Regions from separate parts of the Paenibacillus sp. Leaf72 genome, predicted to be linked through region 1. Evidence: riboswitches for the same ligand, from Rfam matches in the RefSeq annotation. Region 1 holds a riboswitch; each other region holds the start of a gene.
The links. Region 1 has a riboswitch for cyclic di-GMP ahead of ASF12_RS18175 (glycoside hydrolase family 26 protein). Riboswitches for the same ligand answer to the same signal wherever they lie in the genome.
Positions count from the first base shown of each region.

Region 2: linked by a shared signal. The riboswitch ahead of ASF12_RS27850 (methyl-accepting chemotaxis protein) and the one ahead of ASF12_RS18175 (glycoside hydrolase family 26 protein) in region 1 are both predicted to bind cyclic di-GMP.
Region 3: linked by a shared signal. The riboswitch ahead of ASF12_RS23760 (condensation domain-containing protein) and the one ahead of ASF12_RS18175 (glycoside hydrolase family 26 protein) in region 1 are both predicted to bind cyclic di-GMP.
Region 4: linked by a shared signal. The riboswitch ahead of ASF12_RS31395 (fibronectin type III domain-containing protein) and the one ahead of ASF12_RS18175 (glycoside hydrolase family 26 protein) in region 1 are both predicted to bind cyclic di-GMP.

Region 1 is NZ_LMLV01000016.1:6,485-12,274, forward strand. It holds gene argS (arginine--tRNA ligase) at 1-403, shown strand, start outside; gene ASF12_RS18165 (glycosyltransferase family 2 protein) at 616-1,626, shown strand; gene ASF12_RS18170 (mannosyltransferase family protein) at 1,630-2,889, shown strand; cyclic di-GMP riboswitch class I at 2,978-3,065, shown strand; cyclic di-GMP riboswitch class I at 3,144-3,232, shown strand; gene ASF12_RS18175 (glycoside hydrolase family 26 protein) at 3,317-4,264, shown strand; gene ASF12_RS18180 (glycosyltransferase) at 4,685-5,790, shown strand, end outside.
Region 2 is NZ_LMLV01000033.1:110,930-116,719, reverse strand. It holds gene ASF12_RS27885 (aldehyde dehydrogenase family protein) at 1-50, shown strand, start outside; gene ASF12_RS27880 (glycosyltransferase) at 47-1,216, shown strand; gene ASF12_RS27875 (hypothetical protein) at 1,165-1,770, shown strand; gene ASF12_RS27870 (phytoene desaturase family protein) at 1,820-2,845, shown strand; tRNA gene ASF12_RS27865 (tRNA-Pro) at 2,982-3,055, opposite strand; tRNA gene ASF12_RS27860 (tRNA-Thr) at 3,065-3,140, opposite strand; gene ASF12_RS27855 (YrzA family protein) at 3,255-3,464, opposite strand; cyclic di-GMP riboswitch class I at 3,629-3,712, shown strand; gene ASF12_RS27850 (methyl-accepting chemotaxis protein) at 3,866-5,572, shown strand; gene ASF12_RS27845 (GntR family transcriptional regulator) at 5,740-5,790, shown strand, end outside.
Region 3 is NZ_LMLV01000031.1:76,760-82,549, forward strand. It holds gene ASF12_RS23745 (TetR/AcrR family transcriptional regulator) at 1-314, opposite strand, end outside; gene ASF12_RS23750 (MFS transporter) at 531-1,670, shown strand; partial or broken gene ASF12_RS23755 (aldo/keto reductase) at 1,687-2,030, shown strand; cyclic di-GMP riboswitch class I at 2,571-2,658, shown strand; partial or broken gene ASF12_RS23760 (condensation domain-containing protein) at 2,953-3,519, shown strand; gene ASF12_RS23765 (non-ribosomal peptide synthetase) at 3,581-5,790, shown strand, end outside.
Region 4 is NZ_LMLV01000035.1:5,851-11,640, forward strand. It holds gene ASF12_RS31385 (NAD-dependent malic enzyme) at 1-1,143, shown strand, start outside; gene ASF12_RS31390 (class II aldolase/adducin family protein) at 1,467-2,747, shown strand; cyclic di-GMP riboswitch class I at 3,177-3,277, shown strand; gene ASF12_RS31395 (fibronectin type III domain-containing protein) at 3,450-5,790, shown strand, end outside.

The DNA.
Region 1 (5,790 bases):
CGCGATTTCTACATCCAACGAGAATCCGGTGTTTTATGTGCAATATGCGCATGCGCGTATTTGCAGCATTTTCCGCCAGGCGCAGGAACAGAACCTCGCGCTGCTGCCGCTTGAACAGAACGACCTCAGCAAGCTAACGTCGGAGGCTGAATACGACCTGCTGCGCAAGCTCGGCGAGCTGCCGCAGGAAGTGGCGGAGTCGGCGGAGCAATATGCGCCGCATCGCATCATTCGCTATGTATATGAACTGGCCTCCCAGTTCCACAGCTATTACAGAGCAGAACGCGTCATTACCGAGGACGCGGCGCAGACTCAGGCGCGCCTTGCGCTGCTTGGCGCTATTCGCACCGTCATTGCGAATGCGCTCCGCCTCGTGGGCGTTTCGGCTCCTCAGCAAATGTAATATTCCCATGCAGACAAAGATCAGCCTTTGCGGCAGCGGTGGCAGACAGCTACCCTTGCAGCAAGGGCTTTTTTTCTTGAAAATGGTGCATAATACGTTTTAAAGAAAAATGCCCAGCCAAATAGCAGCGATTTAACTTTACTTTAACCAAGGAATGCTATTATACTAATTGTCGAAAAATGGACAACATCATAGAGAGCGAGGGAAAAGTCATGAGAGGCAATGAGTCCGATTTGCCTATTGTATCGATCGTCATGCCCTGCTATAACGAGGAAGAAGCGCTGCCGGAAACGGTGCGGCAAATGTCCCTGCTGCTGGAACGGCTGGTGAAGGAGAGAAAGGTATCCGAGCACAGCAAAATGCTGCTTGTAGACGATGGCAGCCGCGATAAAACGTGGTCGCTCATTGATTCCTTTCACCGGAGCAACCGTTTTGTGAGCGGGCTGAAGCTTTCCCGGAACGTCGGGCATCAGCGGGCACTTCTGGCGGGCTTGTTGACGGCGAAGGAGTATGCGGATTGCATTATTTCCATCGATGCCGATTTGCAGGACGATATTACGGTGATCGACCAGTTTATTGAGAAGTACAAGCAGGGCTATGAAGTCGTGTACGGCGTGCGGAACAAACGAACGACCGATACGATGTTCAAAAAGTTCAGCGCGCAATTTTTCTACAAACTAATGATTAAGCTTGGTGTAAACGTCGTTTATAATCATGCGGATTACCGGATGATGAGCAAGAAGATCGTTGATAAGCTGGAGGAGTACCAGGAGGTCAATCTATTCCTGCGTGGCATTATTCCTACCATCGGCTTCAAATCCGACAGTGTGTACTACGATCGTCTGGAGCGAACCGCCGGCGAATCGAAATACCCGTTGAAAAAAATGCTTATCTTCGCATGGGAGGGCATTACCTCCTTTAGCGTATCTCCTATCCGCGCAGTGTCGGTTGTCGGCTTTTTTATGTCGGTCATGAGCCTCGTGTTCGCCCTTTATGTATTCGTCAGGCATTTGCAGGGAAACACGGTATCCGGCTGGAGCTCGATGATTCTTTCGATTTGGTTCATTGGCGGCATTCAGCTGCTGTGCATTGGACTAATTGGCGAATATATCGGCAAAATTTACATTGAAACGAAGAAACGCCCGAAATACTTCGTGGAAACCGTGCTGCATAACGTTGTGCCAGCGGAAACGAAATCGCAGCAATTACAAGAGACGAGGTGACGAATGGAATCGCTGCTGCTTAAAGCAAAATCGAATACGCAAGTTTTGATCTTCCTGCTCTCCTTGTTTGTCATTACGAGAATATTGCTTTATTTTGCAGGCTTTCTCGGCATGAATCTGTTTCCGAACTATCAAATTCCGCCGGACTATACGGTCGTGCAGGGGCATGATTTCACATCGAGCCAGCTCTCGATCCAGACGGATATTTCACAGCTGAAGAAGCCGAGCTTCGAGGATCTAAGGAAATTTGACAGCGTATGGTACTTGGGAATTGCCGAAAATGGCTATGATACGTATAACATCAACGAATCGCATCCTAGTGCAAATTGGGTGTTTTTCCCTTTATACCCTTTGTTAGTCTTTTTGGTGGAGTCTATTTCTAAATACGATGCGACAGTCGTGGGATCGGTTTTATCGAATTTGTTTTTGCTCGTATCACTTTTTTATTTTTATGGCATTTGTTTAAAAAGAGGACTGAAACAGGAGCACGCTCAAGTCGCGGTGCTGCTGCTGCTCATTTTTCCGACCGCCATCTTCTATGCCGTGCCTTATACAGAGAGCCTGTTCCTCATGCTGTCGCTAATGACCGTCTATTATGCGATGCAAAAACGATATTTTCTCGCGTTTCTGTTCGGGGGCTTGTCCGCTGTGACGCGCAATTTGGGCTTCGTCAACTTGTTTTTCGTTGTGGGTACGCTGTTGATCGAACACAGGCTGTACCGTTTCAAGTGGAAGGACACGAAGTATTTAGGCTATGCAATCATTTCGGCGCTGCCGCTAGCCGGTTATCTGTTGTACATGAAATGGCTTACTGGCGATATGCTGGCTCCGATTACCGAGCAAAGCATCAACTGGTATCGCAAGACGGTTGCTCCGTTCTCGAACTATATTCATTTTATCCAAAAGCCTTATTTCTCAGGAAATGGCGGCTGGGAAAATGGCCTGCTTGCCTTTATTATCGCGAATGCCGTCCTCGTCATTTTTGCTGCCTTTCTTATTATGCGCTGGAAAGATATTCGCCGTAATGCTCATGAATGGCTGTTTTTTGCCTATGGATTGCTGCTTATGCTCATTCCGTTCGCCAGCGCCGAATTTTTGCAGAGCATTCCACGTTATGTCATGGTGGCGTTCCCCTTCTACATTTATTTTGCGGATGTGCTGAAAAATAATAAGGCGCTGCAAATGTTTTATTTCATGATGTTTTTCCTGCTTCATATTGTGTATGCGATTTGCTACTTTAATGGATATTTTTTCGTTGTATAAATTTATGAAAAAATAAATTGACGAAATTTGCGCTTAAGGTGTACAATAGCACCATATTACTTTAGCTCGTACTTTATACCTAGATCGTTTAACGAAAAGGCAAACTCAGGGAAACCTGATGTGCGCAAAGCTACAGGGGCTTCATTCCTAACGGAATATGCTCGCCAGCTACCGAATTCAACATCGATTCTTCCTTTATTAATCAAGGTAGACTTTGTTCTTTCGGGAGCAGGGACTATCTTTTTTTTATTGCTTACACGAAAAGGCAAACTCAGGGAAACCTGATGTGCGCAAAGCTATAGGGGCTTCATCCTTAAACAGGATATGCTCGCCAGCTGCCGAAGCCCGACATAGCCTCCTTTGCCTGATGAAGGTGCGGCGTGTTCTTCGGACCACGACCATCATTCGCTCGGGGGAGGAACTTACTATGAAAACTACAAAATTCGCTCTTACACTCCTTATGCTCGCTTCGACATTACTCTGGGCACTCCCTGCTAGCGCGCAAACCAACTTTTACAACGGAGCATGGATCGGCACTTGGCCGAACCAAAGCTTGAACAACATCGCTGCCTACGAGCAACTAATCGGTGGACACCAAGATGTTGTACATACTTTTGTCAACTCGAACCAAGGGATTAATGAATGGAAGGGCTTTATGGACTATGTAAATAATAATGGTTCGATTAACCTACTTACCCTTGAGTTTAAAAATAAAAATTACAAAGAATATTCGACTGCTGATATTAATAGAGGCGTAGTAGACGCTTACCTGAAACAAACGGCAAAACAACTGGTTAACTGGCAAGCAGCTAACAAAAACCCTGAAATTTGGCTTCGCATTTTCCACGAAGGCAATGGCAACTGGTACGGCTGGGGCGTTGGCGACAGCACAGTTAACACAAACGAGACTTACAAAGCGGCATTCCAACGTGTCGTTACGATTTTCAGAGAGCAAGGCGCAACGAATGTGAAATTCATGTACAACGTAAACGCTGAAAATGTTGGCAAAAACGCATCGTTTACAGCTATGTACCCAGGCGATGCTTACGTAGACCTGCTTTCGATCGATGGCTACAACTTTGGAACGAAAGAATCGTGGAGCTCGTGGAGAAGCTTTAACGACGTATTCTACGCTTCGTACCAAGCGCTGACAAGCATTTCGAGCAAGCCGATCATTATCGCTGAAACTGGCACAACAGAAAGCGGCGGCAGCAAAAACGAATGGGTTATTGATGCGATGAATCAAGTGCAATCGCCAGCGTACAGCCAAATTAAAGGCTTGATCTGGTTCAACGAGAACAAAGAGCTGGACTGGCATATCGATTCGTCGGCTGATAGCCTGAGCGCTTACCAAACGCTGCAAAAAACGCTTTAAAAGATTAGACGGGGCTAGTCGTCAAGTCCTGGTCTCAACTCTATCAAACACTGGCTGATATAATACTAAATAGGTATTCTGAGAAAACTCTAATTTCGCGTAAACCGCGTAAAATTAGAGTTTTTTCGCTTTTTTTCTACACTTTTGCCAATAAGATTACAATGTTAAGAAGAAAAATTAACTTTTAAAGGGGCAAGGATTGTGATAAGATAACTTTGAATTTGAGCCTTAGCCGCCAAAAATATCATATTTCCGGCCGATTTAACAAATATCGACAGCGAAATTAGACAGTATAGTCAATCCATGTTGTAGATTAGTCAGAAAAGGAATGGAATTATGGCGAATAAATAGAGCGCAAAGGATTGGGGTTATTTGAAAACAAAAGCTAGGTACATATTAACAACGCTATCCATTGCTATCATGATCGTGTATCTAGTATGGAGACTTGTACAAACACTCCCATCTGGCTGGTCATTAATTTTTGGATCGTTGTTACTATTTTTTGAAATCATTTCTATTTTTCAATCCGTTTTATTCCACATTCTTCTGCTAAAACCCACTGAAAGAAAGCCTGCGCCATTACCTGACAACCTTTATTCTGTGGATGTTACGATCGCTACCTACAATGAACCGCCATCCTTGGTTAGAAAAACCATACTTGCTTGTAAAAACTTGAATTATCCGGAAAATATGTTAAACATTTGGGTGTGTGATGATGGAAAGCGAGCGGAAATGAGAGAATTAGCCGAAGGTTTAGGCGTTCATTATCTCGATCGTCCCGGAAATGAACATGCTAAAGCGGGTAATTTGAATCATGCGCTGACGAAGATGAAGGGCGATTTGCTCCTTACTTTAGATGCCGATATGATGCCAAAACCGGATTTTTTACAGCGAACGGTAGGATTTTTTGCAGAGAATGAGAAGCTTGCTTACGTACAAACGCCCCAAGTTTTTTACAACGAAGATATTTTCCAATACAACTATTACCAAGGGCGCAACATTCCGAACGAGCAAGATATGTTTATGCGGCTTATTCAATCTGGAAGAGACCGTTTTAACGCTGTTATTTATGTGGGCAGCAACTGCATCTTCCGGCGCAGCGCCATTGACCATATTGGTGGTTTCGTTATCGGTACGATAACAGAGGATTTGGCTACAGGGATGAAGCTTCAATCCAATGGATTTGATTCTTATTGCTTGAATGAGGTGCTGGCACTAGGACTAACGTCTGAGTCCATATCCGATCAAATCAAACAGCGGGCCCGCTGGGCAAGGGGCACGATACAGACGACGAGGATGTCCAATCCGCTTGAGGCTAAGGGTTTATCTTTGATGCAGCGCCTGCTTTATTTCTCCAACCTGCTGTATTGGTACTTTGGCGTTACGCGCTTTATGTACATATTGTCTCCTATGCTCTTTCTGACCTTTGGTGTGGCGATTCTTGAAACAAGCTTGAAACAACTGCTTATTTTCTGGCTGCCGTATTTCTTGTTCTCGGTTACCGTTGTACCTTATTTAACGAATAA
Region 2 (5,790 bases), on a different contig from region 1:
TAAAGCAGGCAATTGGCTATATGTACGGGAGAAGGAGGGGGAAGCGATGAGTTTCTCGATCATTTGGGCTGTTTTCGGCTGGCTGTGCGGCCTGCTGCTGCAAAATCGGGTAAGCCGGCTGCCGGATTGGGACATTCATGAGGGAGATGAATGGAATGGGGCAGATGATGCGAACGGAGCAGGCATGAAAAATAGCGCTGTTCCGATCTCCATTTCTGTCATCATTCCGGCACGCAATGAAGCGGCTAATATCGGCAAGCTGCTGCACGCCTTGCAGCGGCAGAAGCTAAGTCATGTAGAAGTAATCGTTGTCGATGACGGCTCGGAGGATGCAACGGCAAGCCTTGCTGCCGCGAATGGCGCCCTTGTCATTCGGGCGGAGGAGATGCCAGACGGCTGGATCGGCAAAAGCTGGGCTTGCTGGACGGGAGCCAAAACAGCGCAAGGCGAGCTGCTTGTTTTTCTGGATGCGGATGTGGAACTGGAAAAGGATGCTTTACAACTGCTGGCCGCCAGCCAGAAGGAGGCTGGCGGACTCGTATCGGTGCAGCCTTACCACCGAATGGAGCGTGCTTATGAGCAGCTGTCTGCTTTCTTCAATCTGATTGTCATCGCTTCGGTTGGCGACGGCGACAGCCGGGCGGGAGCGTTTGGGCCTTGCCTCATATGCCGCCGGGATGACTATTTCCGCATCGGCGGGCATGAGGCAGTACGGGGCAAAGTATTGGAGCATTTCGAGCTGGGGCGAGCCTTTAGCTCTGATCAAATGCCGGTGTCCAATTTTATGGGCTGCGAAAAAATTTCCTTTAGAATGTACCCGGACGGCCTGAACAGCATGTTCCGCGGCTGGAGCAAAAGCTTCGCAGCAGGCGCTGCATCGAACGCGCCCTTCGTAGCCTGCGCTGTATCGCTGTGGCTGGCCGGAGCCGTATCGGCTGTGACCCTTATGCTTGCTTCAATTGGGGGGCAGGTCGAGGCGGATTATTGGCTGCTGGGAACAGGCGTCGCCTGCTATGCGGCATACAGCTTGCAGCTCGGGCTATGGCTGCGCAAAACCGGGAGTTTTAAGGGCTGGACAGCACTGCTGTACCCATTGCCGCTCAGTTTGTTTCTGTTATTTTTCGCTTATTCGCTGTTCTCGACCTTCATTAGGAGGAAGGTTTCTTGGAAAAGGCGAGTCGTTTCAATGGGCAGCCGGGAACGAGGCAAGCTATGAGCGCGCAGGCATTGCCGTCGCTGGCTGTGCTCGCTCTGAATATTGGCGGATGGCTGCTCGTCCATCTCGGCGTCTCCTATTTTCATACGAGCTTGCCAGAGCGCTGGTTTGCAAGACCAGAAGCAGGAGCAGGAGCAGGCGGGACAGTGCGCAAAGCGGAGCGCAGCAAGGAGAAGCGGCACTTCGGCAGAGGAGCAGAGCCGAAGCAGCCTGATAAAAGCGGCGAGGAGCGTTTCTACGAGCAGGTGCTGTTCATCCGCTCCTGGAAGGACAGCGTGCCGGATGGCAGCTTTTTGTTCCGCAGGGGATTCCAGAAGAAAAGGCTTGCTAAGCGCGGCCAAGCCTATTACCAGGAGTACATGGGGGAAACGCTCAGAGGCGAATGGACGCACTGGCTGTCCATCGTGCCCGCGCCGTTATTTTTCATCTGGAACGAGCCTTTGTATGGCTATTTAATGGTAGGCTACGCGCTGGCGGCCAATTTGCCGTTTATAGCGATTTTGCGATATAACCGGCTGCGGCTCAGGCGAATTTGCGGATCGAGCCGTCTATGACGGGCATTTATAGAAAGCTGATTCTAGCATGGGAAGGAAGAGACTATAAATGAAGACCAGGCATGTTGCTGTTGTAGGCGCCGGACCGGGAGGACTTGCTGCCGCTATGCTGCTGCGCCGCTATTTTCGCCATCCCAACACACTGGCCTTGTTTGGACGTTATGCGACCTATGTCGGATCAGCTCCTGATCGGGCGCCAGCAATCTTCGCGATGCTGCCGCATGTCGAGACAGAGCTTGGCGTTTTTGGTGTTCGAGGCGGCACCTACAGCATCGTTGAAGGTCTGCGCCAGCTTGCGGAGGAAATGGGGGCGGAAATACGCACCTCGGTGCGTGTGCAGCGCATTGCTGCAAAAGGCGGCGGCGTAAGCGGAGTAGAGACGGAATGCGGTTTTGTGCCAGCCGATCTGGTGCTCGCGAACGGAGATGTGCTGTCCGTATGCCGCGATTTGCTCGGCGAGCAGCTGCGGCCTGCCATGACGAATCGCCATATTTCAACTTACGAGCCTTCTCTGTCCGGCTTTGTCACTCTTGCAGGCATACGCAGACGTTACGATAAGCTGCTGCATCATACTGTATTTTATCCGGAAAGGTATGGGGAGGAATTTTCGGCGATTTTCGCGCGCCGCGAGGCTCCTGCCGATCCTGCGATTTATGTATGCTGTTCCGCCTATATGGAACAGGAACTGGCGCCGGAAGGAGGCAGCAACCTGTTTATTTTGGCGAATGCCCCGTATACGTCGGACGCTTGGAGCTGGGAGCGGGAGGCGGAGCGCTATCAGGGCCGTCTGTTGAAGCAGCTGGCTGCCTATGGCTTGGAGGGACTGGATCGGGAAGCAGAGCAGCTTGCTTTGTATACACCGGAGGATTTGGAGCGGGATACGTCGGCATTTCGCGGCGCCATCTATGGCATTTCCTCGAATTCAGCAAAGCAGACGTTTTTGCGGCCGTCCAATCGTGCGGATTTGCGCGGACTATGGTTTGCGGGCGGAACGACCCATCCCGGCGGGGGAACGCCGATGGTTGCCATGTCAGGGCTGCTCACCGCAGAGGCGATGATTCGGCAGCATCATTAATGAATCTATTGGGGCAAAAGAAAAGCCGCGCTTAGCGGGGGCAGCAAAACTTCCAGCTAAGCGCGGTTTATTTTTAATGAAAAAAATAAAAAACCCTTCTAAGTTAGAGGGCCTGCTTGAAACAACTTATAAAATATCGGGACGACACGATTTGAACATGCGACCCCCTGGTCCCAAACCAGGTGCTCTACCAAGCTGAGCTACGTCCCGGGAAAAAAATGGTGCCGTCGAGAGGACTTGAACCCCCAACCTACTGATTACAAGTCAGTTGCTCTACCAATTGAGCTACAACGGCGCGGTTATGTATCGGACACAAGATGTATTATGCCACAGAACTTTAGGAGGATGCAATACCTTTTTTAAATTTTTTTGAAAAAAATTCGGGCAGCGTTCAAATGCCCGAATTGGCCTATTTTTTAACTTTAAAATGAACGACTGCGCTGTACAGCATTTTCCCGCGATCGGGATGAAACACCGCATGATGACTAATCGCATGAACTTGTAATAGCAGTGCTTTATTCGCTTCAATTTGCTGGTCAATGTGCTTTTCGAGCGTACGTAAGTCAAAAGCCTCAAAAAATTCGATTTTATCCTCAATTAAATCTAGTCGAAAATCCATCTTGTCCCCCCTAAAATCTCATTAATAGCTAGCATTCGCTAATATTATAACGTTGTTAGGCACTAGTTTCAAAGTATCATGTCAGATAATCTCGCTTTTTATAATTTACAAAAAGGTTTTCCTAAATTATACTTTAAAAGTGTCGAAATAAATAGAAAATTACATACTGAAAAAGGCAAACTTATTGAAAGATAGGGGCGCAAAGTTATGGGCCTAAGGTATTGAACTATGGCAGCCAAACCACCGGTACAGGACTATAGGCTGATTCAGCTGTTCAATTCGTCGCGGTGATTGGATAGCTTTTGTTTTTTCAGTGTAATAGGAGAGATGGAGAGAAAATGATGATTAACCGATTGAGAGAGGCAAAATGGTTAAAATGGACATCAAGGATTTCTGATTTCTTGAAGAAACAAAAGGTTACAACGAAGCTGTTGTTTATCACTTCATTAATCACCTTGTTCAACGTCGTCGCTGGCGGGTGGATTTTTATGCAAAATGCTTCGGTTAGAAGTGCAGTGAAAGCTTCAAATGAGCTTCAGGAGGCCAAAAAAGAATATCAAGGGATATCGGATTCGATGCTGCGCACGCTGCTTTCGATGATTGATGCCGTAGAAAACGGCAGCACCGGCGACGATGGAATCAACTTGGCACTTAAGTCGATGCCCGAGCGGGTAGAAAAATTGAAGGTTACACTAGCGTACCTGGATGAAAAATATCCTCACGGGGATAACGGCACCGCCTATTCGAACCAAGGCAATGTGTTTGGCCTTGCACTGGAGCAGCTTAATAAAGAAAACGGCAATCACAGCCTGCTAACCATTGAAGACCGCTCCGCCAAGGTCAAACAGCTTGTCAGTACATATACGATTGTTCTCAGCTTTGCGAATGAAACGGTAGAAAATTGGCTCGAAGTGGATACGGTCGCTACACAGGAGACATTAAATAAAAGTATTGCAGCTGCCAATACGATTATTATCATCAATATTGTTTTGCTGGCAGTACTGCCGTTCCTCATGTCGTATTCGTTAAGCCGGAATGTAAAAAAAGGCATCGTTGGTTTAATGAAGCGTATTACCGCTTATCAAAATAACGATTTCACCTATGATGAGAAGCTGGATCGCCAAGATGAATTTGGTCAAATTGACCGCTCGCTGGCGCAAATGGGAAGTGAGCTTCGTGACACCCTTCGTTCGACTATGGATGTAAGCACGGTTGTTCTGCAAGCCTCGCGCAATATGGGCGATATGATTGTTCGCAATCAGAACGCTTCCGAGCAGGTGAAGGAAGAGATTGGCAACGGCAAAACGATTTTGATGACCCAGTATGATGATGCAACTTCGATCTCGGCCGTAACGGAGCAAATATCGGCAAGCTCGCAGCAAATTGCGGCTTCAACCGAATATATTAATCGCGACATGAAAGAAATGAGAGAGTCATCGCGTATAGGCTCCACCGATATGAAGGGCGTTGTGCAGATGGTGAATCAGACGGTGCAGCAATTTGCCCGAGTTACCGAGTCCTTCGACCAAATCAATGAGCGCTACAATAATGTAACGAAGTTTTTGGGCGGCATTCAGGATTTGAACACACAGACGAATTTATTGTCGCTGAATGCTTCGATTGAATCGGCGCGTGCAGGCGAGCATGGCAGAGGCTTTGCTGTAGTAGCGGAGGAAATTCGCAAGCTGTCGAGCCAGACCGATATCATTTCCAAAGATATTACGAAGGAGCTTAAGCTTATTCAGAACGATTTTGCCGACAGCAGCCAAAGCTTGAGCAGCTTCTCGGAAGTGATAGAAACGACGAAGCAGGCATCGGTGACGGCTAGCGAAATGTTTAATGGTCTGGAAAATCAAAGCAGTGTATTGTCCGAGCAAATGGGCGAAATTTCGGTCGGCATTGATGAAATTACAAAAGGCATTACCGATATTGTTGGCTCAGTAGACAAGCTGCTGCAAACCTCCTCCGAGGTAAATGGCAAAATGGAGCAGATGAGCGGTATGTCCGAAGATCAATTCGAGGTATCGATTCAGCTTCAAGAGCTGGCTGAGAAACTGCAGGGCTCTTCCACTAATTTGCGCGAAAAAGCGGCTGTATTCAAGGTGTAAGCTAGCCTTTAGAGCGGTTTGGAAAATGGAATAGCATCAATGAAATAGCTGCTTTCAGCGCCCGTGGGCGATTGGAGGCAGCCTTTTTTTTATCCAACTCTTTACAACAACAGAATATTAGTGTACTATTTAGATATAACACTAACACATTAACACGGAGGTGACTTATGCCGATTGAATTTGACAACAACCAGCCGATCTACATCCAGATCATGAAC
Region 3 (5,790 bases), on a different contig from region 1:
CTCGCCAGCATCATGGAAAAAAAGGAATAATGAAGCTCAAAGTATTCCGTCCACATCAAAGTGGCTTCGGTAAATTCCAATTCGGCTGCGGATTTACACATTTCTCTTAAGACGTTGATGTGTTCTTCGATAAGCTTGTCCAGCAGATCAAATTTATCCAAATAATGAAGATAGATCGTTCCGCGGCTCACATTCGCCCTATCGGAAAGATCCTGGATCGTAATATCATCAAAATTTTTCTCCGACATCAAATCAATAACCGCTTTTTTTAACGCTTCCTGGGTTTTGAGTATTCTCCGATCCACTTTAGCCAACTGGGAATCACCAATCTTTCTTTAATAATTGACAATGATGATGCAACTGTTCATTACTTAACAAATCCAGCTCATTTAGCAATTGCAGATGTTCGGTGTCTGTTTATAATTATAGACGTGAGTACATTAATGAATCAAGGAATAGTAGAAATTCAATGTTTTTGATGTCCGAAAAACGCATCGGGGATTATACGTAAAAAACGGGGGGAAAGAACAATGGAACGTCTATGGACGAAATCGTTTACGCTCATGACGATAGGAAACCTATTTTTGTTTAATGCCTTTTATATGCTGTATCCGACGATGCCGCTATTCATCACACAGATGGGAGGCAGCGAATCGCAGGTCGGGCTGGCGATGGGCGCGTTTATGCTGTCCGCCGTTATTTTTCGCCCCATCGTCGGCGGGATGCTGGACCGATTCGGCAGGCGCCCGTTTCTCATTTGGGGGCTTATTCTGTTCATCCTGGCAATGTATATGTATAACTGGGTTGGAGGAATTGTTGTGCTGATGGGGCTCAGAATTTTGCATGGTATGAGCTGGGCCGTTTCTACAACCGCCTCAATGACAGCGATTACAGACATGATTCCAGCGGGCCGCCGCGGCGAAGGAATGGGATGGTTCAGCACATCCATGACCTTGGCTATGGCAGTCGGTCCGATGTTCGGGCTCTGGGTGACAGAGAACCAGTCGTACAGCGCTTTGTTTTTAATCGCCGTCGTCCTCTCTGCGATAGCGCTGCTCCTGACGTTAGGAGCAAAAATGCCCTTCCAGCCCAAAACGGGCGTAAGAAAAATAGAATTGTTCGAAAAATCGGTTTTGCCGATTGCGGCATCCGTCTTTTTTCTGTTTATCGCGTATGGGGGCATTACAACATTTGTTCCGCTGTTCGCTAAGTCGATTCAGGTCAATTCCGGCGCATTCTTTCTGGCCTTTGCTGCATCACTGGCACTCAGTCGTCCCATTTCGGGAAAACTTTCGGATCGATACGGAGAGATTTCTGTTATCGTACCAGCCCTTGTCATTACGATTGGCGCCTTGATTGTGCTCAGCATGTCGACCGGCTTAGTCGGTGTGCTTGTTGCGGCGATTTTATATGGCATCGGGTTTGGCTCCGCGCAGCCGGCCCTTCAAGCGGCAACGATACGTCTGGCCCATCCAGAGCGAATCGGAGTTGCCAACGCCTCGATATCGACCGCTAATGATCTTGGCATCGGGCTCGGTGCGATCGTGCTAGGCTGGGTTTCCCAGTACATGAGCTATCAGGCGTTATTCACGGTCAGCGCTTTGTCCGTTGCAATTTCCTTGCTGCTGTTCACTTTATTTGTAAAACGTTTGTTGAAAAATAATGAATAAATGGAGGAACAATCAAATGGAATATGTGAAACTCGAAAATACGGGCTTGGAAGTATCCCGAATTTGTCTGGGCTGTATGGGCTTCGGAGTAGCCGTGCAAGGAGGGCATCAATGGATTATTAATGAAGCAGACAGTCGTCCCGTTATTAAAAAAGCACTAGAGCTTGGTATCAATTTTTTTGATACAGCTAATGTATATTCAGCCGGATCAAGTGAGGCGGTTATTGGACCTGCTTTAAAGGAATATGCAAATCGGGATGAAATCGTGCCGGCTACTAAGTTGAATGGGCGCACGCAGGTCCAAACGGTGCCGGACTTTCTCGAAAGGCCATTATGAGCGAGATTGATAAAAGCCTGAAACTCTTCAGAAAGAACCTGTAACCTCACCTATTGTTGGTGCTACAAAAATATCGCATATTGAGGATGCTGCAGCTGCTCTTTCCATAAAGCTGACACCTGAAGAAATAGCCCAGAAAGATGATCTTGAAAAGAATAAGCGGATCAATGGCTGGACGCCCATTATCTTGTGAATACATATGCCGAACCTTTTAGACAATAAAGGAAAAATCGATACCACAGAAACGCGGTGATGCGTTAAACTGAATGCTTATAAAGATGGCTGTCGAGACCTTCTCGACAGCCTGATGCCGCCTAAATGGCGGCTTTTTTGTTTTAAAATTTTCATAGCGTTACGTATCAAGGAAGATAAATCTGCGCAGGATTATTTCGTTCTAGTCTATCCAAGTTTCGTCTCCTCCCATAGACTTTCATTCTCTTCATATTAATAGGACCCCTCTCCCAAAAACTTTTTGTCGAATGAAAATATAAAAAAATGTAAAAAACGTAACTATTTGATGAACGGATTGTTTATAGATTAGGAATGGAATAAAACAAACATAAAATGGATAAAGGCATACCTATGGAAACATAGGGACGCAAAGCCATGGCCTAAAGCATCAGACGATGCTACGGTTGACAGGTTGCTGGAAAATGGGAGCAGACTGTCCAAAATCCGGGCAGTTTTTTATTTATCAAAACAAGTTATTGGGGGTAATTTGATGAAACGTTTTTATTATCCATTAACACATGCGCAAAAACGAATTTGGTATACCGAGCAGTTTTACCTCGGAACGAGTATTGCCAATTTGAGCGGTTTTCTCAAGCTTAGATCGCATGAGGGAATGGATTGCAGCAGGAAGGGAACAAAACCGTTGTCCAGCAAAATGGCAAACCAGCCGATTCAGTAGTCAAGCTGGAGGTGATTATGCCGGTAGCTGTAGCTATTAACGTATCACGAACGGTAGGCTGGTTTACCTCCCAATATCCGGTTGTGCTCGACATGAGCTATACGGACGATTTAGCCTATCAAATAAAACGGGTGAAAGAAGATTTGCGCCATATTCCCAATAAGGGAATCGGTTATGGCCTGCTGCGATATTTGGCAGCTGATGAGCATAAAGCAGGGCTCACCTTCTCATTCAAACCGGAAATCAGCTTCAACTATTTGGGGCAATTCGACAGCGAGGTGCAAACAGACTTGCTTTCACCATCCGTATACGATATGGGCGCGCAAACAAGCCCGGAATCTGAAGCGCTGTATGCGCTCAGCTTAAGCGGTATGGTAAGAGGCGAACGCCTCGTTGTGTCTTGCGCCTACAATAAAAAGCAATATTTGCGAGCTACGATAGATCAGCTGATGGATCGCTTCCACCATCATTTGCTTGTATTAATTCAGCATTGTACAGCCAAGACAGACAGAGATTTCACACCTAGCGACTTTACGGCGAGCGAATTGCAGCTCGAAGAGGTCGGAGATATTTTTGACATGCTGGCAGAGAAGTTTGGCTAAGAGAATGAATTAGCGCGCAGTTTAACTTGCTGCGGAATGGATAGAAGGAGGCCAAGCACAGGTGAACGGGATTACTTTTCAGAAGGAGCAAGTACAAGATATATATTTTTTATCGCCTATGCAGGAGGGCATGCTGTTTCACACGCTTCTGCACCCCGGACAGAGCTATTATATGGAACAGCTGGCCATTTCGGTGAAAGGCTCTTTTCGCAAAGAGTTGCTGGAACAAAGCATGAACGTGTTGATGGATCGGTACGATATTTTTCGTACCGTATTCCTGCACGAGAAAATCAACCGGCCGGTTCAAGTTGTATTCAAGCAGCGAGCGTTCCGCGTTCAGGAAATTGATCTATGTGATCAGCCGCGTGAGGAGCAGCAGCGACAGCTTGCTGCCTTCAAGCAGCAGGATAAAATGCTGGTATTTGATCTGTCCAAAGATATTTTAATGCGGACGACCGTTTTTAAGACAGCTGAGGACACGTATGAATGGATATGGAGCTATCACCACATCATGCTGGACGGCTGGTGCTTTGGTATTATTGTAAAGGAGCTGTTTCAGATATACAGCGCCTTGCTGAATCATAAGCCATACGAGCTGCCCGTCTCGAAACCATATAAGGAATATATCAACTGGCTTGGCAAGCAGGATAAGGAGGCTTCGCTTGTCTTTTGGTCGAGCTATTTAGCTGAATTTGAAGGGCAGGAGTCTTTCGCCGAGCAGCGCAGCAGACGCCATAAGGAAGGCTATTCGTCAGGCGAGCTTCATTTTAAGCTTGGAGAGGAAGACAGTGAGGCTTTCTCTAGATTGGCAAGAGAGCAGCAGGTTACGTTAAGCACGGCGATTCAAGCCGTTTGGGCTATACTGCTTAGCCGTTATCAGCGCAGCAGCGATGTGTTGTTTGGAGCAGTTGTATCGGGTCGTCCCGCTGAGATTAGCGGTGTGGAGAGTATGGTGGGCCTGTTTATCAACGTAATCCCAACCCGTGTCCAGATCGTACCGGATATGACCTTCAAGCAATTAGTATCGGAAATGCAGAGACTTTCAGTGCAAACCGAAGCGCATCAATACGTGCCGCTCTATGATATCCAGAGCCGAATAGGCCAGCAGACGTTAATTGATCATATTGTTGTGTTCGAGAATTATCCGCTTCAAGAGGCCGGCAAACAAAGTGACGAGCAGAGTCTGGGATTTACGATGGGTGACATTCATATTTTCGAAAAAAGCAATTATGATCTTAATCTTCTCGCTGGGCCTGGCAAAGAGATGGTGATGAAGCTAGCATACAATGCCAATGTGTATGAAAGCTCCTTCATTAAACGCTTGAAGGCGCAGCTCATCTACATGATCCGCCAGCTCGTGAGGGAGTTCAATAAGCCGCTTGGTGAGCTTGAAATTGTGCCGGAGGAAGAAGCGCATCGCTTATTCGCTTTTAACCGTCTGGATGGCCGGGACGGGGAAATGGCAGCAGCAAGCAATATGACGCTTGCTCAGCGATTCGAATGGCAGGTGGAGAATACGCCGGAACATCTTGCCCTTTCTGCTCCAGATGGATTATTTACTTATGCTGAGCTGAACGCTCGTGCAAATAAGCTCGCTTACGTGCTTCGCGGCAGAGGAGTTAACGACGGGACTATCGTTGGTCTGCTCGTTCACCGCTCATCAGATATGATTGCAGCTATTTTAGCCGTTCTTAAGGCTGGGGCGGCGTATGTCCCAATCGATCCTGCGTACCCAGAGCAGCGAATCAGCTACATGCTGGAGGATAGCGGAGCGAAGCTGCTGCTCACGCAGTATTCGTTGACAAGCGTTATCGAGAAAGTAGAGTATCAAGGAACCCTTCTGTACCTCGATGATCCAGAGCTGTATAAGGAAGCTGCCGCCAGCAATTTAGACACTGGGGAAGCGCCAATAGACACATTAGCGACGACTCCCGGAGGCTTGGACAGGCTTGCTTATGTGATGTACACTTCTGGTACGACTGGCCAGCCTAAGGGGGCGCTGATCACACATGCCAATATTTCGCGGATTGCGATTAATACGAACTATATTGAAATAACTAAGAATGACAACGTGCTGTCGTTGTCCAATTATGCTTTTGACGGCTTCACCTTTGACTTATTCGGCGCATTGTTAATTGGGGCTGCACTGGTGCTTGCTCCAAGCAATACGATTATGCATGCTGGCAAGCTTGTACAGTTCATTAAAGAAGAGAAAATTACGGTCATGTTCGTCACGACGGCGCTGTTCAATCTGCTCGTAGATGAGGAGGA
Region 4 (5,790 bases), on a different contig from region 1:
GGCGGCAAAATCGAAGTCACGCCAAAAATGACGATTAAAACGCGCGATGATCTGTCACGGGTATACACGCCGGGCGTCGCCAATATTTGCATGGCGATACATGAAAGCCCGAAGCGGGCCCACTCGCTCACGATAAAAAGAAATACGATAGCCGTCGTATCGGACGGAACCGCCGTATTAGGGCTCGGCAATATCGGCCCGCTCGCGGCGATGCCGGTCATGGAGGGCAAGGCGATGCTGTTCAAGCAGCTCGCAGGAGTCGATGCTTTTCCGATCTGCCTCGATACACAGGATACGGAAGAAATTATTGCGACGATTAAGCGCATCGCCCCTACTTTCGGAGGCATTAATCTTGAGGATATTTCGTCGCCGCGCTGCTTCGAAATTGAAAGGCGGCTCATTGAGGAACTGGACATTCCGGTGTTCCACGATGATCAGCATGGCACAGCGGTGGTGCTGCTTGCAGGCCTTATTAATGCGGTCAAGCTGGCAGGCAAGCAGCTTGCAGATTGCAAGATCGTGCTATGCGGCGTTGGCGCAGCAGGAATTGCCTGCACGAAGATTTTGCTCGCGGCAGGTGTGCGGAACATCATCGGGGTTGACCGTGATGGCGCACTCGTCGCTGGCAGCAGCTACGAGCATGAAGCATGGAGATGGTATGCGGAGCATACGAATCCAAGCCGGGAGCAGGGCAAGCTGAGCGAAGTCATTGCGGGCGCAGATATTTTTATCGGCGTATCAGGGCCGGGCGTGCTGAAGGCGGATGATGTTCGCAAAATGGCGAAGGATGCCATTGTGTTCGCGATGGCGAATCCAACACCGGAAATAACACCAGAGGAAGTGGAAGGCCTTGTGCGCGTCATTGCGACGGGACGGTCGGATTATCCAAATCAGATCAATAATGTATTATGCTTCCCCGGATTATTCCGTGGCGTATTGGACTGCCGGGCTTCACGGGTGACGGAGGAAATGAAGCTCGCTGCCGCCCAAGCGATTGCTGCGGTTGTTACCGAGGATGAGCTGAATGAATATTACATCATACCGAGCATATTCAATCCGCATGTGGCGGATCGCGTCAAAGAGGCGGTCATTGAAGGAGCTTATGCTTCGGGAGTTGCCCGCAGACGGGAGCGCAAGCTGTAGTTTGAAATTGGCGTAAAAAGGAAGCATTAAAGCAAGAAATCAGAAAACAACAGCGGACGGAGGTCCGGCTTTTCTCGCAGTGACGACCATCGTTCTATGCTAATCAAGAGTTCGACTTATATAGATTGAAATGGGAATGCTTCGAGGTTATGTACCCGAGGCATTCTTTTTTTTTGTGTATAGCAAGATGATAAGCTGCTGGACGCCGCTTTATTTTTGCGCGAAAAGGTTAAAAGAAATGTAAGAAAAGTCACTTTCAAAAACAAACAAAAGTAATACAATATAAACAAAGATATTGAATGCGAAAAAAGGGGGACATCCACATGGAATTTACTTTATTACATCCTTCCGATCAACTGGTCATGATGATGGAGCGCATTTACGGTTATGGCATGACGACGACTTCAGGCGGCAATTTATCGATTTTGGACGATAACGGCGATCTTTGGATTACGCCTGCGGGCATCGACAAGGGGGAGCTGACGCGGCAGGATATCGTTTGTGTGAAGGCGGACGGTACGATCGCGGGCAATCATCGGCCATCGAGCGAATACCCGTTTCATCAGATGATTTATCGCAGAAGGCCGGATATTCGGGCGGTTGTCCATGCACATCCACCTGCACTTGTGGCGTTCAGCATGGTGCGTAAAGTGCCTAATGTTCGCTTGCTTCCGAATGACTATTTGATCTGCGGCGAAGTAGGCATGGCGAAATACGGCTTGCCGGGAAGCGCGGAGCTGGGTGAAAATATAGCGGATGTATTCAGCGAAGGGCTCAACACGATTATGCTGGAAAATCACGGTGTCGTTGTAGGCGGCCGCGATTTATTTGAAGCTTTTCAAAGATTCGAGACGCTGGAATATTGCGCCCGGATGGAAATACAGGCGAACCGGATTGGGACGCCAGTATCGCTGCGGGGCGAACAGCTGGCTGATACGCGCGAGGCGCTGTTGGAGGAGTTTGTACCGGATTTTTACAGCAGTGAGGAGAAGGAAGCACGCCGGGAGATGTGCAAGCTCATTAAGCGTTCTTACGATCAGCGGCTGTTTACGAGCACGCAGGGTACCTTTTCCCATCGGGTCGGTGAAAATTCCTTCATTATTACACCGTATGATCAGGACCGTAAATATGTGGAGCCAGCGGATCTCGTGCGGATTGACGGCGGGAAGAAAGAGGCGGGCAAGGTGCCAAGCCGCTCGGTACAGTTTCATCAGCATATTTATGAGACGCAGCCTCATGTAAACTCGGTTATTATTGCGCATCCGCCTAATATTATGGCGTTTGCGGTGACAGAGGAGCTGCTGGATTCGCGGACGATTCCGGAAAGCTATATTTTGCTGCGGAATATTCCTAAGCTTCCTTATGGGGATTTGTATACGAAGCCGCAGGAGGCGGCGCAGCTTTTTCAGGAGAACACGCCCATCGTCATTGCCGAAAATGACTGCGTCATCGTCACCGGGCAAAGCCTGCTGAACGCCTTCGACCGCCTGGAGGTCGCCGAATACAGCGCGAAAGCGACCATTTCAGCGAAAAACATTGGAGCTATTGTGCATATGGAGCAGTCGAGGATTGCGGAGCTGGAGCAGGCTTTTGGGTTGAAGTAGTAGGCCATATTGCCTAAATTAATAGTAATGTGAGTTTTAAAAAGTGAACTTAAATATGAAATGATAGGTCCAGCCCGTGGTTTAGCGGGTTGGGCATTTTTTTGTTGATCATACGACTAATAATTTGCAAGGAGATAAATAGGAAGATTTTTAATAGTTCAAATAGGATTAACTTCCTGTTGTATGATCTAGAATTTACTAAATATAAGGAGTCCACTGTTAATGAGGAATGACATGCCAAATAAAAATATTTATTTTCATGACTTATGTAGTATAAAATTTTAAATACCCAACCGATATACTAAGTACAAAGAACTATTAGATCAATTGAACTGAAAGGTAGACTCGTTCGAAAGGCGGGGGAGTAAAGTCGAGGGTCTTCGTGGAGACTACTAGAAATGTAGGTTTAAGAATCAACAAACCCATTGAAATTGATAAAGGCAAACCTGATCGAAAGACAGGGACGCAAAGCCGCGGGTCTTCACGGAAAACCATAATTATGGTTGCCGTATGACAGCCGGGCCGCCAAAAGTAAATGGGTCTTTTTTATTTGCCGCCAAAGAGCGGCGACAGCCGTTTACGCTTGACGTATAGGAAAGGATATGAATTTTCTCATACTTTCTCTATACGTTTTGCCAAAACGATGGCGTCTAATAGAAAGGACGCCGCCAGACGTTTTTCTTAATAGAGGGGGATATTCAAATGTATTTTAGTCAGATTAAGCAAGGTGTAATAAGAGTATTATGTTTATCTTTAATTATTCAAATGTTCCTTCCTTCCATCTGGAGCAATTCCACGGAGGCTGCCGCGTCATTTCGAGGTGTTAATGTTCAGTTTAAAGCAACTGATGCTTTAGCAGCAGATGGCTATTTGGCCGACCATGGCGATGAGTATGGTCCACACAATGGATACTTCTACGGTTGGAATATGGATCATGCGCAGTCTACGGTTACAGGAAGCACCTACGATGCGCCGCTTCTAAACTCTTCTATTCAAGTGCAAGAAGGCGGCGAATGGGAGATTGAGCTGCCGAATGGCAGGTATAACGTGAAGGTCAGTGTCGGGAACTCTGTATATGAAAGCAATAATACGCTTTATGTAGAGGGCAACACTTTTTGGGAAAATACGGAGCTGCCTGCTGGTGGACAAGTAACTTTTCAGAAGGGGGTTGTCATTGCTGACGGGAAACTGACGCTCAATGCGGGCAGCAGTGGAGATACAACAGCTATTCAATATATCGAAATTAAATCTCTGGAGCCTGTCATCCAAACGATTCCAAAACCGCAAATTGGGAAGCCAGCGGAGCAAAACAAGCTTCAGGGCAATAAAATTATTATTTCCGGCAATCAAAATAATGAGCATAATGCGCTTCCCTTTATCCGGGTAGGCGATTTAAATCCGGAAATTAGCCGCTATATGAATGCAGAAATGGCGTCTTTGGAAAGCAAACTGGCGGCATCCAATCCTTCATTTATTTCCTGTAATAATTGCAGTGCCTCAGGCCTGGAGGCAGCAATTAATAACAGCAGCAGCGATATGGTAGCTGTGACGGTGGGCCATTTAAATTTAGATTCCTCACTGACATTGGGCTCTCCTACGAAACCGGTTTATGTTATCGCAGAGGGCATCAATACGAATAATAAGCTCACCATTACGGTTTATGGAACTTTGGTCGTCAATGGGAGCATGAATGCGAACACTGAGCTGACTATTGATATTAAAAAACCTAACGATTCGACTCGGACAATGGGAGGGAATCTGTGGGTTAAAGGTTCCTTGCACTTGAATAATAATTCTAGTGTCTCGATTGCGGACAATTTCATAGCTGGGAGCCTTACTTATAACAGTGGTCTGCTTAATGTACAAGCAGGAAGAGTCATTGTACCTGGAAGTCTTCATATCAATACAAATGTAACTATGAATATTGATGAGGAAATGGTAGTTGGCAGCTTGGTTTCCAATAATCAGCAGGCCAATATTTCTGTGAAACGTGGAGATTTATTTATTCAAGGCGATATGCATGTCAACAATCACTTGAATATTGAGACCGGAGGCATCGTTGCCATCGGAGGCGGTATTACAGCTAATCAGAAACCGATTATTAACATCGGTGTCGGTACTGAAGGGGAAACGAAGCTGAAATATTTGGCAGCAGGGTTAAAGGCGGAATATTTTACAGAGGAAAATTTGGATGGTGAAAAAACGACGGTGCTGGAGCAGCCCGCTTTGCAAGGCAAGGCTCCTGTATCTTCGACAGGCCTAAATGATGGACGGTTTTCTGTTAGATGGTCTGGACAAATACAGCCTTATTACGCTGAAAATTATACGTTCGAGGCTGATGTTAATGGCGGAGTCAAACTATATGTGAATGGAACTCTAATTATTGATGAGTGGGCAGCGCAAGGAAATAAATTATTTACTGGCTCTATTGCCTTAGAAGCTGGTCAAAAGGTTGACATTCAAATGGAATACGTTAGTCGTAATGGATCGCCTAAAGCCATTTTATCATGGCAAAGCGCTTCAGGAGCGAAAGAGGTTGTACCAGCTAGTCAGCTATCTCCGTTTGCAACTCCTGCCATTCAGACTATTCCATCTGAAAATGCGGTGAAGGTCGGTTGGACTACTGCATTTAATGCAGATGGGTATGAGGTTGAAATGGATGGCAGCATTTATCCACTGGGCATTCTTAATGAATTTATTCATGAGCTGCTGCCATCAGGCACGGTGCATTATTACAGAGTCAGAGCGACGAGCGGCGATTTAAAGGGCGAATGGTCTTCTGTATCGGAGGTTTGGACTTTGCCGGATGTCCCCGAGAATATTAAACTGCAATCGACAAGCGATTCAGTGACCTTGACTTGGGAGAATGTGAGGGGCGCTACCGGCTACGAGGTGGAAACCTACAATACGGTCGTTAACATCGGCAATGTGAATCGCTATTTTGAAGAAAATCTGAATTCAAACATTCAGCGAACCTATCGAATAAGAGCGGTGAATACAAGCGGTCCAGGGCAATGGAGCCCAATACTTGTGAAATCTACGC